DNA from 4 places in the Streptomyces sp. NPDC006283 genome. Region 3 is predicted to be linked to each of the others. Evidence: riboswitches for the same ligand, from Rfam matches in the RefSeq annotation. Region 3 holds a riboswitch; each other region holds the start of a gene.
The links. Region 3 has a riboswitch for cyclic di-AMP ahead of ABZ070_RS01650 (LysM peptidoglycan-binding domain-containing protein). Riboswitches for the same ligand answer to the same signal wherever they lie in the genome.

Region 1 (3,495 bases), on a different contig from region 3:
GCCTCCGCGCGTTCGCCGATACCGCGCTTGGGCACATTGAGGATGCGGCGCAGCGGGACGTTGTCCTCGGGGTTCGCGAGGACACGCAGGTACGCGAGTACGTCGCGGACCTCCTTGCGCTCGTAGAAGCGCACTCCGCCGACGACCTTGTAGGGCAGACCGACGCGGATGAAGATCTCTTCGAAGACACGCGACTGGGCGTTCGTCCGGTAGAAGACGGCGACGTCGCCGGCCTTCGCCTCGCCCGCGTCCGTGAGCCGGTCGATCTCGTCGGCGACGAACTGCGCCTCGTCGTGCTCGGTGTCCGCGACGTAGCCGGTGATCTGGGCGCCGGCGCCCGCGTTGGTCCACAGGTTCTTGGGGCGGCGGGACTCGTTGCGCTCGATGACGGCGTTGGCGGCGGAGAGGATCGTCTGGGTGGAGCGGTAGTTCTGCTCCAGCAGGATCGTCGTCGCGTCCGGATAGTCCTCCTCGAACTGGAGGATGTTGCGGATGGTCGCGCCGCGGAAGGCGTAGATCGACTGGTCGGCGTCACCGACGACGCACAGCTCGGCCGGGGCCAGGTCCTCGTACCCCTTGCCGACCAGCTCGCGCACGAGCGTGTACTGAGCGTGGTTGGTGTCCTGGTACTCGTCGACGAGGACGTGCCGGAACCTCCGCTGGTAGTGCTCGGCGACATCCGGGAACGCCTGGAGCAGGTGGACGGTGGTCATGATGATGTCGTCGAAGTCCAGGGCGTTGGCCTCGCGCAGCCGCGCCTGGTACATCCGGTACGCCTCTGCAAGCGTCTTCTCGAATCCGTCCTGGGCCTGGTCGGCGAAGGTCTCCTCGTCGATCAGCTCGTTCTTCAGGTTCGAGATCTTGGCGCTGAAGGACTTCGGCGGGAACTTCTTCGGGTCGAGATCCAGATCACGGCAGACCAGCGACATCAGCCGCTTGGAGTCCGCCGCGTCGTAGATCGAGAACGACGACGTGAAGCCCAGCTTCTTCGACTCGCGGCGCAGAATCCGGACGCAGGCGCTGTGGAAGGTCATGACCCACATCGCATTGGCGCGCGGGCCGACCAGCTGCTCGACGCGCTCCTTCATCTCGCCGGCGGCCTTGTTGGTGAAGGTGATCGCCAGTATCTGGCCGGGGTGGACATGCCGCGTGCCCAGCAGATGCGCGATGCGATGGGTGAGGACCCGGGTCTTGCCGGAACCGGCGCCGGCCACGATGAGCAGCGGTGACCCTGTGTGCACGACGGCCGCACGCTGCTGTTCGTTCAGTCCCTCGAGCAGGGCGGCGGGGTCCACGACAGGGCGCGGGGCGCCGTCGCGGTAGTACCCGTCGCGGGCCGGGGGCACGTCGAACGCGCCCTGGAAGAGATCGTCCGGAAGCTGCTCCGGAGCCGATTCCTCGGGCGGCGGCGGTTGCTCGTCCCCGTCGGGCTGGAGGTCCGCCAGGAAGCTGTCGTCAAAGAGGCTGCTCATCGCTTAACGAGTCTAGGCGGCCGGACCGACAGCCCGTGGCCGCATCGGGGACACGGGCGGGACACGGTATGTGACGGGACGCATCCGTCGCGCCACAGCGGCCCGGCCGATGAGCCGCCCGCGGAAAAAGGTCACGAAAATGTATCGGACATATCGAACATCAACCTTCACAGCGCACACACGAGTTGGCTAGCGTGCTCGACCAGGCGGCCCGTACCCCCCTGGCGAACCACGCCGAACGGGCGGCCTGCGCCGAATCCGGGCTCCCGTCACAGGAGTTCGGAACCGGGGACCCACCATGCACAACCGGGGTGAATCGGACCGCGCACCACTCGGTCCGTAGGGCGTCTTCCGTTCCGCCCGAACCCGACAGCTAACCCGGTAGGCGGTCCACGGAAGAAGGAGATGCCGGCCTTGGCGTCGCATCGCAAGCCCCGCAGCCGAACCGCAAAGTCCTCCCCCGCCGTCGGGTTCACGACGGCAGCACTCGCCGGTGTGACGCTGCTCTCCACACAGAGCGCCACCGCCGCGCCCTCCGACCCGAAGCCCAGCATCGAAGAGGTGCAGAAGAAGGTCGACGACCTGTACCGGCAGGCGGGCAGCGCCACCCAGGAGTTCAACAAGGCCAAGGAAGCCACGGCGGAGAAGCGCGCCGAGGTGGACCAGCTGCTCGACGACGCGGCCAAGCGCACCGAGAAGCTGAACGAGTCCCGCCGCGCCCTCGGCAACTACGCGGCCGCCCAGTACCGCACAGGCGCCGTCACCCCCACCGCCGCGCTGATGTTCGCGGACAGCCCGCAGGCGTACTTCGACCAGACGCAGCTGATGGATCGCATGACGGACCAACAGCGCAGGGCCGTCACCGAGTACGAGACCGAGCGGGCGGCGGCTGCCAAGCAGCGCGCGGAGGCGACGAAGAGCCTCGAGTCCCTCACCGACTCCCAGGAGTCCCTGCGCACCAGCAAGCAGACCGTGCAAACCAAACTCGCCGAGGCACGCACGCTGCTGTCGAAGCTGACGGCCGAGGAGAAGGCACGGCTCGCCGCGATCGAGCGGAAGAAGGAAGAGGAGGCGCGCCGCAAGGCCGAGGCGAAGGCGAAGGCCGAGGCGGCGGCACGCGCCGAAGCGGAGGCGGAACGGCAGCGGCAGGAGCGCGAGACCACCCCGGGCGGGGACACCGGCACGGGCACCGGGACCGGCACCGGCACCGGCACGGACGGCGGCACGTACGCGGCGAAGGCCGACAAGGTCCTCGCCTTCGCCCGCAACCAGATCGGCAAGCCGTACGTCTGGGGCGCCACGGGACCCAGCTCGTTCGACTGCTCCGGCCTCACCCAGGCCGCCTGGAAGGCCGCCGGCGTGGACCTGCCGCGCACCACCTGGGACCAGGTGAAGGTGGGCTCCCGTGTGGAGACGGCCGATCTGCTCCCCGGCGACCTGGTCTTCTTCTACGACGACATCAGCCACGTGGGCATATACATCGGCGACGGCAAGATGATCCACGCCCCCAAGCCGGGCGCGAACGTCCGCGAGGAGTCGATCTACTACATGCCGATCTACGGCAGCGTCCGCCCCGCCTGACGGGCGCCGGCAGGCGACACGACGAACGGATGCCCGGGCGGCTCGGCCGCCCGGGCATCGGCATGTCCGCCGCGTCAGCCCGCACCGCCATTCAGGTCGGGTCCGGGCCGCCCCTCAGGCCCGGAGGGGACCGTCGCTCAGGTCCAGAGCGTGGCGATGAAGATGTTGACCACGGTCAGACCGCCGACCGCGCCGAACAGCGCCTTGTCGACCCTCTCCTCGTCCCGCTTCACGTACACCAGGCCGAGGATCACGACCAGGACCGCCAGTTTGATGCCGATCTTGAGGTTGTTCACGCTCTGGTCGTCCGCCTGGTTCAGACCCACCAACGCCACACCCGTGACCAGCATGGTCAGCGCGCCGTGCAGCATCGGCGCGTTGAAGCGGGCCGTGCCGTCGCGCATCGCCTTCATCTGGGTCAGGAACCCGCCCAGCAGGGAGG
Region 2 (3,495 bases), on a different contig from region 3:
TACCCCTCTTCGCCGCAGCCCCGCTCATCGCGGCGCCTGTCGTCAGCTGGGTCACGACGCTGCTGACCGGGATCGCGGCGGTGATCGCAGTGAGCGGCCTGCATGTCGTGAACCGGACGGCCGGGCAGATCACAGCGCTCACGGAGACGACCACGCTGCTGACTGTCGCCGCCCTCGCACTGCTCATCAATCGTGTCGTGCGGCGCAGCGGGGAGAAGCTCGCCTCGGCCCGGGTCATCGCGGAGACCGCGCAGCGGGCCGTGCTGCCCGAGCCGGTCGAGCGGATCGGCGGCCTGCGCATCGCCGCGCGGTACGAGGCGGCGCAGGCGGACGCGTTCATCGGTGGCGACCTCTTCGCCGTGCAGGACACCCCGCACGGGGTACGGCTCGTCGTCGGCGATGTGCGGGGCAAGGGGCTCGGCGCGGTCGGGACGGTGGCCGTGATCATCGGGGCGTTCCGTGAGGCGGCCGAGCAGGAGAGCTCCTTGCAGGGCGTGGCCCAGCGGCTGGAGCGGGCGCTTCGGCGGGAGGGCATCCGGCGGGAGGGGCTCGACCGGGTCGAGGGGTTCACTACCGCCGTGCTGGGCGAGATCCCGCGCGGCGGGGCCCTGGTACGGCTCGTGAACCGTGGCCATCCGGATCCGCTTGTGCTGCGTGCCGACGGTGGTGTCGACATGCTCGAGCCGTCGGAGGCGGCGCTGCCGCTGGGAATGGGGGAGTTGGGGACGTGGCCGGACCGGGCGGACGAGTATCCGCTGCCCGACGGGGCGACGCTGCTGCTCTACACGGACGGGGTGACGGAGGCGCGCGACGACCGGGGGGTCTTCTACGATCCCGTCGAGGGGCTCGGCGGGCGACTCTTCTCCGGGCCGGACGAGCTTCTGGACGCACTGATCGACGATGTCCGCCGGCACACGGGCGGAGGGTCGAACGACGACATGGCGCTGCTGGCGGTCGGCCGGCCCGCGGCGGGCCGGCCGGAGCGGCGCCGAACGGTGGCAGCGGTTCCGGCAGACCCGTCCTGATTGCGGTGCGTAGTCGTGACGCACCCCTCCGCATAACAAGTAACGCACCATCAGAAACATGAGCACGTCTGACGTTTGATCAAGTCGCCCGGTTCCGGCCGCTTCTGTCCGGTTAAGTCCCGGCCGAAGCCGTTAACGATCACCGGGAACAGCTTGGATTCCGGCCCCGGGGTCTATTAACGTTCGATAACGCAGCGCGGTCGTCCCAGCCGTCGTAAGTGGCGGCACCGTGCGCACGCGCCGAATCCCGCAAGGGAGCCGGGGAACCACCAATTGGGGTGAATCGGGCACCTTTTGCCGCTCCGTCGAGCGGTCGAGGTACTCGTAGGAGACCTTCCTGCTCCGAACCCGTCAGCTAACCCGGTAGGCGACAAGGAAGGAAGGAGAACGCCTTCGTGGCGTCCAACATGCCTGCCCCCGAGGCCCGCTTCGCGTCCGAACGCTTCGGCGACGACGCACCCGAGCGGACCTGGGAGGAGTGGAATCCCACCGAGGACTCCATCCGCCCGGTGCGCGGCCGGCACCGCGTCATCAAGCAGCGCGGCGGGCTCGCCCGCAGCTCCACGGTGCTCGGAGTCGGCGTGATCGCCGCTGTCGGTGCGGGCGGCATAGCCACCGCGCAGGACAAGCCCGCGGTCTCCATATCTCTGCCCGACGCCATCACGGACAAACTCCCCGACGCCAAGTCCCTTCCCGGCGTCGGCTCCCTGATCTCGGACGACTCCGCGGACTCCGCCGCGCAGGCGAACACGGCCCCGCTCACCGCCGCGACGACCGTCGCCGACGGCGGCGGAAGCTCCGCTCAGGGGGCGGGCGCGGGCGAGGCACTGCGCGCCCGCATCCTCCAGCAGGCCGAGCAGCAGCAGGCGGAGGTGGACGCCGAGGCGAAGGCGGCCGCGGAGACGCTCGCCGCCGAACAGGCCGCGGCCGCTGCCGAGAAGCAGCAGAGCGCGGCGGAAGCCAAGGCCGCAGAGGAGAAGCGCAAGGCCGAGGAGGCCGCGCGGGCCAAGGCGGAGGCAGAGCGTCTCGCCGAGCTCGCCAAGAGCTTCGCCCTCCCCACCTCCTCGTACACGCTCACCTCCACGTACGGCGAGTCCGGTTCGATGTGGTCCTCCGGGCAGCACACCGGCCTCGACTTCGCCGCCCCGACGGGAACCCCGGTCAAGGCCGTGCATGGCGGCACGGTCAAGTCCGCGGGCTGGTCCGGCTCCTACGGCTACCGCATCGTGCTCGAGCTCGACGACGGCACCGAGATCCTGTACGCCCACCTGTCGTCGATGACGGCGAGTGCCGGCCAGAAGGTGACGACCGGCGAAACCATCGGACGCGTCGGTGCCACGGGCAATGTCACCGGGCCGCACCTGCATCTCGAGGTGCACACCGCGGGCGGCTCCGGCATCGACCCCATGGCCTGGCTGCGTGGCAAGGGCCTCACGGTCTGACCTCTGCCCGGTACGGGACCACCGCGGCGCCTCGGCACCACTGAGGGAGGCAGCCGGCGATTCCTGTGCCGGGCACACCCATGTCCCCGGCAGCCCGGGCGCACACCCCCCGACGCCCGGGTTGCCGGAATACGCCGTAGAGGCCGAGTGGTTGATCGACGCATGACCTCTCTGCGTACCCTCGGCTCCTCCGACCTCAGCGTCTTTCCGCTCGCCCTCGGCGGCAACGTCTTCGGCTGGACGGCCGACGAGACGCGGACCTTCGCCGTGCTCGACGCGTACACCTCCGCGGGCGGCAACTTCGTCGACACCGCCGACAGCTACTCGGCGTGGGTGCCCGGAAACGAGGGCGGCGAGTCGGAGACGCTCATCGGGAAGTGGCTCGCCGCCCGCGGCAACCGCTCAGAAGTCGTCGTCGCCACCAAGGTCGGCGCCCACCCCCGTCACAAGGGCCTCTCGGCCACCACGATCAAGGCTGCGGCTGAGGAGTCGCTGGCCCGGCTGGGGACCGACTACATCGACCTCTACTACACCCACTTCGATGATCCGTCCGTCCCCGTCGAGGAGATCGTCACCGCCCTCGACCACCTGGTGAAGGAAGGCAAGGTCCGCGCGATCGCCGCCTCCAACCTCAGCGCCGAGCGGCTCCAGGCCTCCCTGGACTTCTCCGAACGCGAGGGTCTCGCCCGCTACACGGCGCTGCAGCCGCACTACAACCTGGTCTCCCGCCACACCTACGAGGGCGAACTGCAGGACACCGCCGCCCGCGCCGGACTCGCCGCCGTCCCCTACTACGCGCTGGCGTCCGGTTTCCTCACCGGCAAGTACCGGCCGGGCGCCGCGGTGGAGAGCGCGCGGGCCCAGGGCGCGTCCAAGCACCTCGAGTCGGAGCGCGGCCTTCGGGTCCTCGCCGCGCTCGACGAGGTCGCGCAGGCGCGCGGTGCAGAGATCGCGACCGTCGCTCTCGCATGGCTGGCCGCGCAGCCGACCGTCGCCGCGCCGATCGCCTCCGCCCGTACGGTCGAGCA
Region 3 (3,495 bases):
CCGACGCCTGGGAGCAGGAGATCCGGGACGCCCTGAACCACGCCGAGCAGCGGGCCCGTGACGTCGGGGCCCATCTGGCCATGATCGGCATTCTGCCGACCCTGCGGCAGCGGGACGTGGGCGAGGCCGCGCTTTCGGAGAACCCGCGCTATCGGCTGCTCAACGAGCAGGTCTTCGCGGCCCGCGGCGAGGATCTGCGGATCGCCGTGGACGGGGTGGAAAAGCTGCGTACCTACGCCGACACGATCACCCCCGAGGCCGCCTGCACCAGTACGCAGTTCCACCTGCAGGTCTCGCCGAGCGAGTTCCCCGCCTACTGGAACGCCGCGCAGGCGATCGCCGGGATCCAGGTCGCGCTGGCAGCGAATTCGCCGTTCCTCTTCGGCAAGGAGCTGTGGCGCGAGACCCGGATCCCTCTGTTCGAGCAGGCGACCGACACCCGTCCCGAGGAGATCAAGGTGCAGGGGGTGCGGCCGCGCGTGTGGTTCGGCGAGCGGTGGATCACAAGCGTCTTTGATCTCTTCGAGGAGAACGTCCGCTACTTCCCCGCCCTGCTGCCCCTGTGCGACGACGAGAACCCGCGGGAGAAGCTCGACGGCGGGGACACCCCGGAACTGGCCGAGCTGACTTTGCACAACGGCACCATCTACCGGTGGAACCGCCCCGTCTATGCCGTCTCCCATGGCAGACCGCACCTGCGGGTCGAGAACCGCGTCCTCCCCGCCGGCCCGACCGTCGCCGACACCCTCGCGAACGGCGCCTTCTACTACGGGCTGACCCGCGCACTGGTCGACGAGGAGCGGCCGATCTGGTCCCGGATGTCGTTCCAGGCCGCCGAGGACAATCTGCACGCCGCGGCGCGGCACGGTATCGACGCGGGCCTGTACTGGCCGGGTATGGGCGAGGTGCCGGTGGCCGAGCTCGTACTGAGGCGTCTGCTGCCCATGGCCCATCGCGGTCTCGAGCTCTCCGGCATGGACGCGGCGTGGCGGGAGCCGCTGCTGGGGATCATCGAACAGCGCTGTGTCACCGGGCGCAACGGCGCGGTCTGGCAGGCGGAGATGTACCACCACATCGACGCCACGAGCCGCGTCGACCACCATGAGGCGCTTCGGCTCATGACGCAGCAGTACATCGACTACATGCATCTGAACGCGCCGGCGCACACCTGGCCCGTGGACTGAGTGCTCCTTGCTCGCCCGTATGGGGGCGGAGTGATCCGCCCGGCAATGTGCATTTATGTCTGGTATGGAGACTTTCTCCTGCGCTGCGCTGTAAGTCGAATTGCCATGCATTCTCGCTAGTTGAAGCTGTTTGTGGGTTTTGGGGGAACCTCGGGGGTTGCCCCGATCCCCCGTGATGTCGGTCACCTGGTCCGCTCTGTGCGGATAACGCCGTACGGGTCAGTTCCCTTCCGCGAGAAGGAATTTGAGCCATTTGACGCGGCACTGACAACGTGAATTACCCATCAGGGAGAGACGTCCGCTTTGTGATGTGAAATTCGGGACTTGTTCCGCCGGGATCCTCTCGCTTAACGTCACCGTCAATCCGGATGGACCGCCGAATCCTGCCGCCGTCCGGTACACCGCACCCACTCACGTACGGCAGGAGCGGGGGAACCAGGTAAGCCGCCGATCCGGAATACCGGAACGGCTCGGGGTGAAGTCGCCACAGATGCGACCGGGCATCTCCAGCCCGAACCCGACAGCTCACCTCGCAGGCGACGGAGAGGAATCCGCCATGCCCGCAAAGGGTAAGCACCGTCGTCCCAAGTCCCGTTCACTCACCCGCGGATTCGTCGCAGCGGGCACGGGCGGCGCCGCACTCGCCCTCCCGCTCATGGGCACCACCGCTGCTCAGGCGGCACCGGCCGCGCTGCCCGCGGCCGCGGAGAAGACCGTCGCGCCGGCCACCGTGGCCGCCGCCGCCCAGAAGTCCAAGGTCACCACCTATTCCGTGGTCGCGGGTGACTCCCTTTCCAAGATCGCCGCCAAGTATTCTCTGAGCGGTGGCTGGAAGGAGCTCTTCAACGACAACCGGAGGGCCATCGGCCACGATCCGGCGCTGATTCACCCCGGTCTCGAGCTCACGATCGGCGCAAAGTCCCCGGCCAAGGAAAAGGCCGCGCCCAAGAAGGCCGACCGGACCGCCGCGACCGACCGCGCGGACCGCTCGGAGCGGAAGAGCGCGCCGGCTGCCAAGCCCGCCACCTACGCGAACAACCTCGACGGCTGGATCAAGGAATCGCTCGCCATCATGGCCCAGCACGGCATTCCGGGAAGCTACGAGGGAATTCACCGCAACATCATGCGTGAGTCCTCCGGCAACCCGCAGGCCATCAACAACTGGGACATCAACGCCATCAACGGCACGCCCTCGAAGGGCCTGCTGCAGGTCATCCAGCCGACCTTCGACGCCTACCACGTCCCCGGCACGGCCAACGACCTGTACGACCCGGTCGCCAACATCACGGCCGCGTGCAACTACGCCGCCGACCGCTACGGTTCCATCGACAACGTGAACGGCCCCTACTGACGGGACCGTTGCGACGGCCGACAGGCCGCAGCATCTCATCGCCGGGCCGGAGCCCGGGGCGTCCGGCGGCGCCCCGGTCTCCGGCCCTTGGCCGTGCCCGGCGCTCAGCCCCGCACGGCCACATGGAACGAGGACAGCCACAACACCACGGCCGCCCCTGCCCCCACCACAACACGCACGCTCTCATCCGTCGACCCGGCCAGGGCGACCGCGGTGCCGACGACCGCGACGACCGTCAGCAGAACGGCCGTCCACGTGTACTGCCACTGATCGAAGAGACGCGCCAGCGGAAAGAAGTGCAGACCCACCACGAGGCAGATCCCCGGCGGGATCAGCTCGGCGTGGCCCGTCGCGTTCGAAGCGGCGATCACCGCGAAGATCGCGACGACCTCGACGGCGTTCACGAGGCCGACCCCGCGGTTCCACTTCTCCGGCAGCCGCACCGTGCGGCGCGCGGGTCCCGCGGCGCCCCGGAACGCAACAACAACGGCCGCGACGGTCAGCGCGGCGCCCACACCGCCGACGGCGACGGAAACAGTCGTCGATGCGAGCCCGGAACCGGCCGCGCAGGCCCACACCAGGGCGAACACCGCGAGAACCACGGCCCCCCGGCGGCGCAGCTGCTGAGTGAGTACCAGGCACTCCGTGTCGGTGGTCATGGCCGGAGGCTACAGCGATCGTCCGCCGTGTGACCGGCAGTTGGCCGACCGGCTGCGAGCACGGGATGAGTATGAGGACCGGACGGTCTGAGTACACGCCCGGATCCGCCGGCACCCCGCCACTGGTCGAACGCTGCCGCGCGGCCGGCACCGCGGTCCGCGCCCGGCCGCGAGGTCACACTCCAGGGGCGTGGCGCACTCGGTGATCCAGTTATCGCCAGAGGGTGGCGCGGGCGCGGAGGTCGATCGGTCGACCGCATTGGTCTCGTACAGGTTCGTCGTCCATACTGCCCGCCGTGGA
Region 4 (3,495 bases), on a different contig from region 3:
GGTGCCTCAGCCCTCTTCGAGAAGTCGTGTGCGCAGCCGCTCGCGGGTCTGGGGGGAGAGCTTGAGGCCCTCGGTGAGGTACCGCTCCGGTGTGCCCCAGTTCTCCTCGATCGCGTCGAAGGCCGCGGCCAGGTACTCGGCGCGGGCGTCGAAGAGCGGGCTGAGCAGCTCCAAGACCTCGGGGGACATTCCGGCGGGGGAGCTGTCGGTGCGCCGGACCTTGTAGCGGCGGTGCGGGTCGTTGGACTTGAGGTAGTCGGCCTCGATCGCGTCCCGCTCCACGCCGACGGCCAGCAGTGACACGGCGATCGACAGCCCGGCGCGGTCCTTGCCGGCGGCGCAGTGCATCAAGGCCGGGACGCTGTCCTCGGCCAGGGCGTGCAGCACCTGGCTGTGCTCGGCCGTCCGCTCCTTGATGATCATGCGGTACGAGGCGATCATCCGCCCGGCGCCCTTGCCGTCGTCGAGGATGGCCTTGAGCTGATCGAGGTTGCCGTCCCGGACCATCTTCCAGAACTCGGCACCGTCGGCCGGGTCGCTCAGCGGCAGATTCACATTGCGCACACCGGGCAGCTCGACGTCCGGGCCCTCCAGCCGCTGGTCGGCGGCGTTGCGGAAGTCGAAGATCGTGTGGAGTCCCAGGGTCGTGAGGAACGCCGCGTCGCTCGCCGTCGCGTGCGCCAGGTGTCCGCTGCGGAACAGTCGGCCGTGCCGCACCCGCCGCCCGTCCACGGTCGGCAGTCCGCCCACGTCCCGGAAGTTGCGGACGCCGGTCAGCTCCGGCTCGGTCGAGGGGGCCTGCGGCAGCTGCTGCGTCACGAGGACTCCTTCAGGTACTGCCGTCGGCGCTGGTCGCCGACGATGGCGCGGCTCCGACCATACGACACCCGTTCATGAGGCACTCATCTCGGCCATGAACCAATGGTGTTGACGGCCGCAGGCAGATTTCCCCGGGGGCGTGACCCCGGCGGTCCGCACGGGGGGTGATGTGCGGGCTTGCGCGGCTCTGTGAAGGGATGCCCCGGCATCGGCGGGGCGAAATGACGCATCTGCATCGAATGAGTGCATTTCGGTCAGCGGTGCAGGGAAGTGACCTCGGCCTTCCCGTCGTCGTGGCCGGCGTCACATTCTCGTTCCTTTTGTGGGGGGTGGGAGGTGGGGGCGTGAGCGCGTTGCGGCAAGTGCGGGATTAGGTGGCTAAATGCATGTTCTGTCCGAATTGATTGTTTCGGCATAACGTGCCCCGTAAGCAGGGGAGATGGGCCGTGCTCCGTGAGCAGCGTCATATCTGTGACGTTCTGTGGCCGCGTCCGGCGCGTGAATTCCCTTCTCGGCAAGGGAATTGATACCCCGTTGCCCACGGAGGGTGACCGGGAAATCCCTGTTGATATCGGCCTCGTCATTGATCGGGGAAAATCGTGGCTTGTCCGGGACTGCCCGACTCGCCTACGGTCACGCTCAATCCGGACGGACCGCCTCATCCTGCCGCCGACCGGAATTCGAACCCATCCACGTGTGGCAGGAGCGGGGGACCCAGGTAGTACGCCGATTCCGGTCAATTCGGACGGCTTGGGGTGAAGTCGTGCACGTTCACGACCGGGCATCTCCAGCCCGAACCCGACAGCTCACCTCGCAGGCGCCGGAGAGGAAAGCGCCATGCCCGCAAAGGGTAAGCACCGCCGTCCCAAGACCAACCCGATCACCCGTGGCTTCGTCGTCGCCGGTACGGGTGGCGCCGCCATCGCGCTGCCCCTGTTCGGCGCCACCTCGGCCAATGCCGCACCCGCGGCGGCTCCGGCCGCCGCTCCGGAGAAGACCGCCGCCGCGGCCCCCGCCGCCGTCGAGGCCGCAGCCCTTCAGGGCGCCGGCAAGGCCCCGAAGACGTACACCGTCGTTGCCGGCGACTACCTGTCGAAGATCGCCGAGGAGCAGAACGTCCGCGGCGGCTGGAAGCAGCTCTTCAACGACAACCGCCGGGCCATAGGCGCCGACCCCGCGCTGATCCACCCGGGTCTCGAGCTGACGATCGGCGCCAAGTCCAAGGTCAAGAACGACCCCGAGCCCCGCTCCGAGTCGCAGACCCGTCCCTCGCGTGACGACTCGCGGCCCGCCGCGCCGCAGGCCGAGGCTCCCGCCAAGGAGGCTCCCGCGAAGGAGGCCTCCGCCCCGGCGTCCGGCTTCTCCGCCCCGGTCGACGCGGGCGTCACCACGCAGTACCGCGCCTCCGGCGCCATGTGGTCCAGCGGTTACCACACCGGTGTCGACTTCGCCGCCTCCTCCGGCACCCCCGTGAAGGCCGTCGGTGCGGGCACTGTCGTCTCCGCCGGCTGGAGCGGCGCGTACGGCAATGAGGTCGTCATCCAGCACACGGACGGCACCTACTCCCAGTACGCCCACCTCTCCTCGCTGGGCGTCTCCAGCGGTCAGTCCGTATCCGGTGGTCAGCAGATCGGCCTCTCCGGATCCACGGGCAACTCCTCCGGCCCGCACCTGCACTTCGAGATCCGTACCGGCCCGAGCTACGGTTCCGACATCGACCCGCTGGCCTACCTCCGGGAGCACGGCGTCTCCCTCTGACCCCTCCGACCCGTCCGATCGCCCTGGGCCCCAGGTGATCTGACATGGCGTTCGCCTGCGGTGCTGCAAGCACCGGCCGGCGGTCCACGTCGGCAAGCCCCTGCCACGCACAACGCGGAGCGGGGGCTTCCGCGTATTCCGGATTGGCCGAATCTTGACCGGTGGCAAAGATCACCCCGCGTCAACCCCTCCTTACGGTCGCGTAGGTCACATCCGTAAAGGAAAGATGTGCTCCCGTGGCAGACGATTCGAGAACAGAGATCAGTAACGCATTCGGGTCGTACGCGGCGATCGGTGACAGCTTCACCGAGGGCGTGGGGGACCCGGGGCCCGACGGGAGATACGTCGGCTGGGCGGACCGTTTCGCGGTTCTGCTCGCCGACCGCAGGCCGGAACACACCTTCAGGTACGCCAACCTCGCCGTACGCGGGCGTCTCCTCGACCAGATCGTCGAGGAGCAGGTGCCGAGGGCCAAAGAACTCGCGCCCGACCTGGTGACCTTCTGCGCCGGCGGCAACGACATCATCAGGCCCGGCTCCGACCCGGACGCCGTCGCCGAGCGCTTCGAACGGGCCGTCGCCGACCTCGCGCGCTCGGTGGGCACCGTCATGGTGACCACCGGCTTCGACACCCGCGACGTGCCGGTTCTGCGTCACCTGCGCGGCAGGATCGCCACGTACACGGCACATGTGCGGGCCATCGCGGACCGGTACGACTGCCCGGTGCTCGACCTGTGGTCGCTCAAGTCCGTCCAGGACCGGCGGGCTTGGGACGCGGACCGGCTGCACCTGTCGCCCGAAGGCCACACCCGGGTCGCCCTGCGTGCCGCGCAGGTGCTCGGTCTCGAGGTCCCTGCGGACCCGGACCAGCCCTGGCCGCCGCTGCCCCCGCGCGGGGCGTTCGAGGTGCGCCGCGACG

Region 1: another riboswitch for cyclic di-AMP. It lies ahead of ABZ070_RS17760 (C40 family peptidase); the one in region 3 lies ahead of ABZ070_RS01650 (LysM peptidoglycan-binding domain-containing protein).
Region 2: another riboswitch for cyclic di-AMP. It lies ahead of ABZ070_RS22725 (M23 family metallopeptidase); the one in region 3 lies ahead of ABZ070_RS01650 (LysM peptidoglycan-binding domain-containing protein).
Region 4: another riboswitch for cyclic di-AMP. It lies ahead of ABZ070_RS12675 (LysM peptidoglycan-binding domain-containing M23 family metallopeptidase); the one in region 3 lies ahead of ABZ070_RS01650 (LysM peptidoglycan-binding domain-containing protein).

What each region holds. Positions count from the first base shown of each region.
Region 1 covers NZ_JBEXRZ010000076.1:8,470-11,964, reverse strand. Annotated here, with positions in the region: gene pcrA (DNA helicase PcrA) at 1-1,472, opposite strand, end outside; cyclic di-AMP (ydaO/yuaA leader) riboswitch at 1,713-1,876, shown strand; gene ABZ070_RS17760 (C40 family peptidase) at 1,878-3,053, shown strand; gene ABZ070_RS17755 (hypothetical protein) at 3,191-3,495, opposite strand, start outside.
Region 2 covers NZ_JBEXRZ010000116.1:422-3,916, forward strand. Annotated here, with positions in the region: gene ABZ070_RS22720 (PP2C family protein-serine/threonine phosphatase) at 1-1,025, shown strand, start outside; cyclic di-AMP (ydaO/yuaA leader) riboswitch at 1,254-1,410, shown strand; gene ABZ070_RS22725 (M23 family metallopeptidase) at 1,421-2,467, shown strand; gene ABZ070_RS22730 (aldo/keto reductase) at 2,630-3,495, shown strand, end outside.
Region 3 covers NZ_JBEXRZ010000003.1:101,988-105,482, forward strand. Annotated here, with positions in the region: gene ABZ070_RS01645 (glutamate--cysteine ligase) at 1-1,184, shown strand, start outside; cyclic di-AMP (ydaO/yuaA leader) riboswitch at 1,549-1,736, shown strand; gene ABZ070_RS01650 (LysM peptidoglycan-binding domain-containing protein) at 1,741-2,535, shown strand; gene ABZ070_RS01655 (hypothetical protein) at 2,640-3,194, opposite strand; gene ABZ070_RS01660 (hypothetical protein) at 3,491-3,495, shown strand, end outside.
Region 4 covers NZ_JBEXRZ010000045.1:29,950-33,444, forward strand. Annotated here, with positions in the region: gene ABZ070_RS12670 (tyrosine-protein phosphatase) at 7-819, opposite strand; cyclic di-AMP (ydaO/yuaA leader) riboswitch at 1,493-1,652, shown strand; gene ABZ070_RS12675 (LysM peptidoglycan-binding domain-containing M23 family metallopeptidase) at 1,657-2,577, shown strand; gene ABZ070_RS12680 (SGNH/GDSL hydrolase family protein) at 2,814-3,495, shown strand, end outside.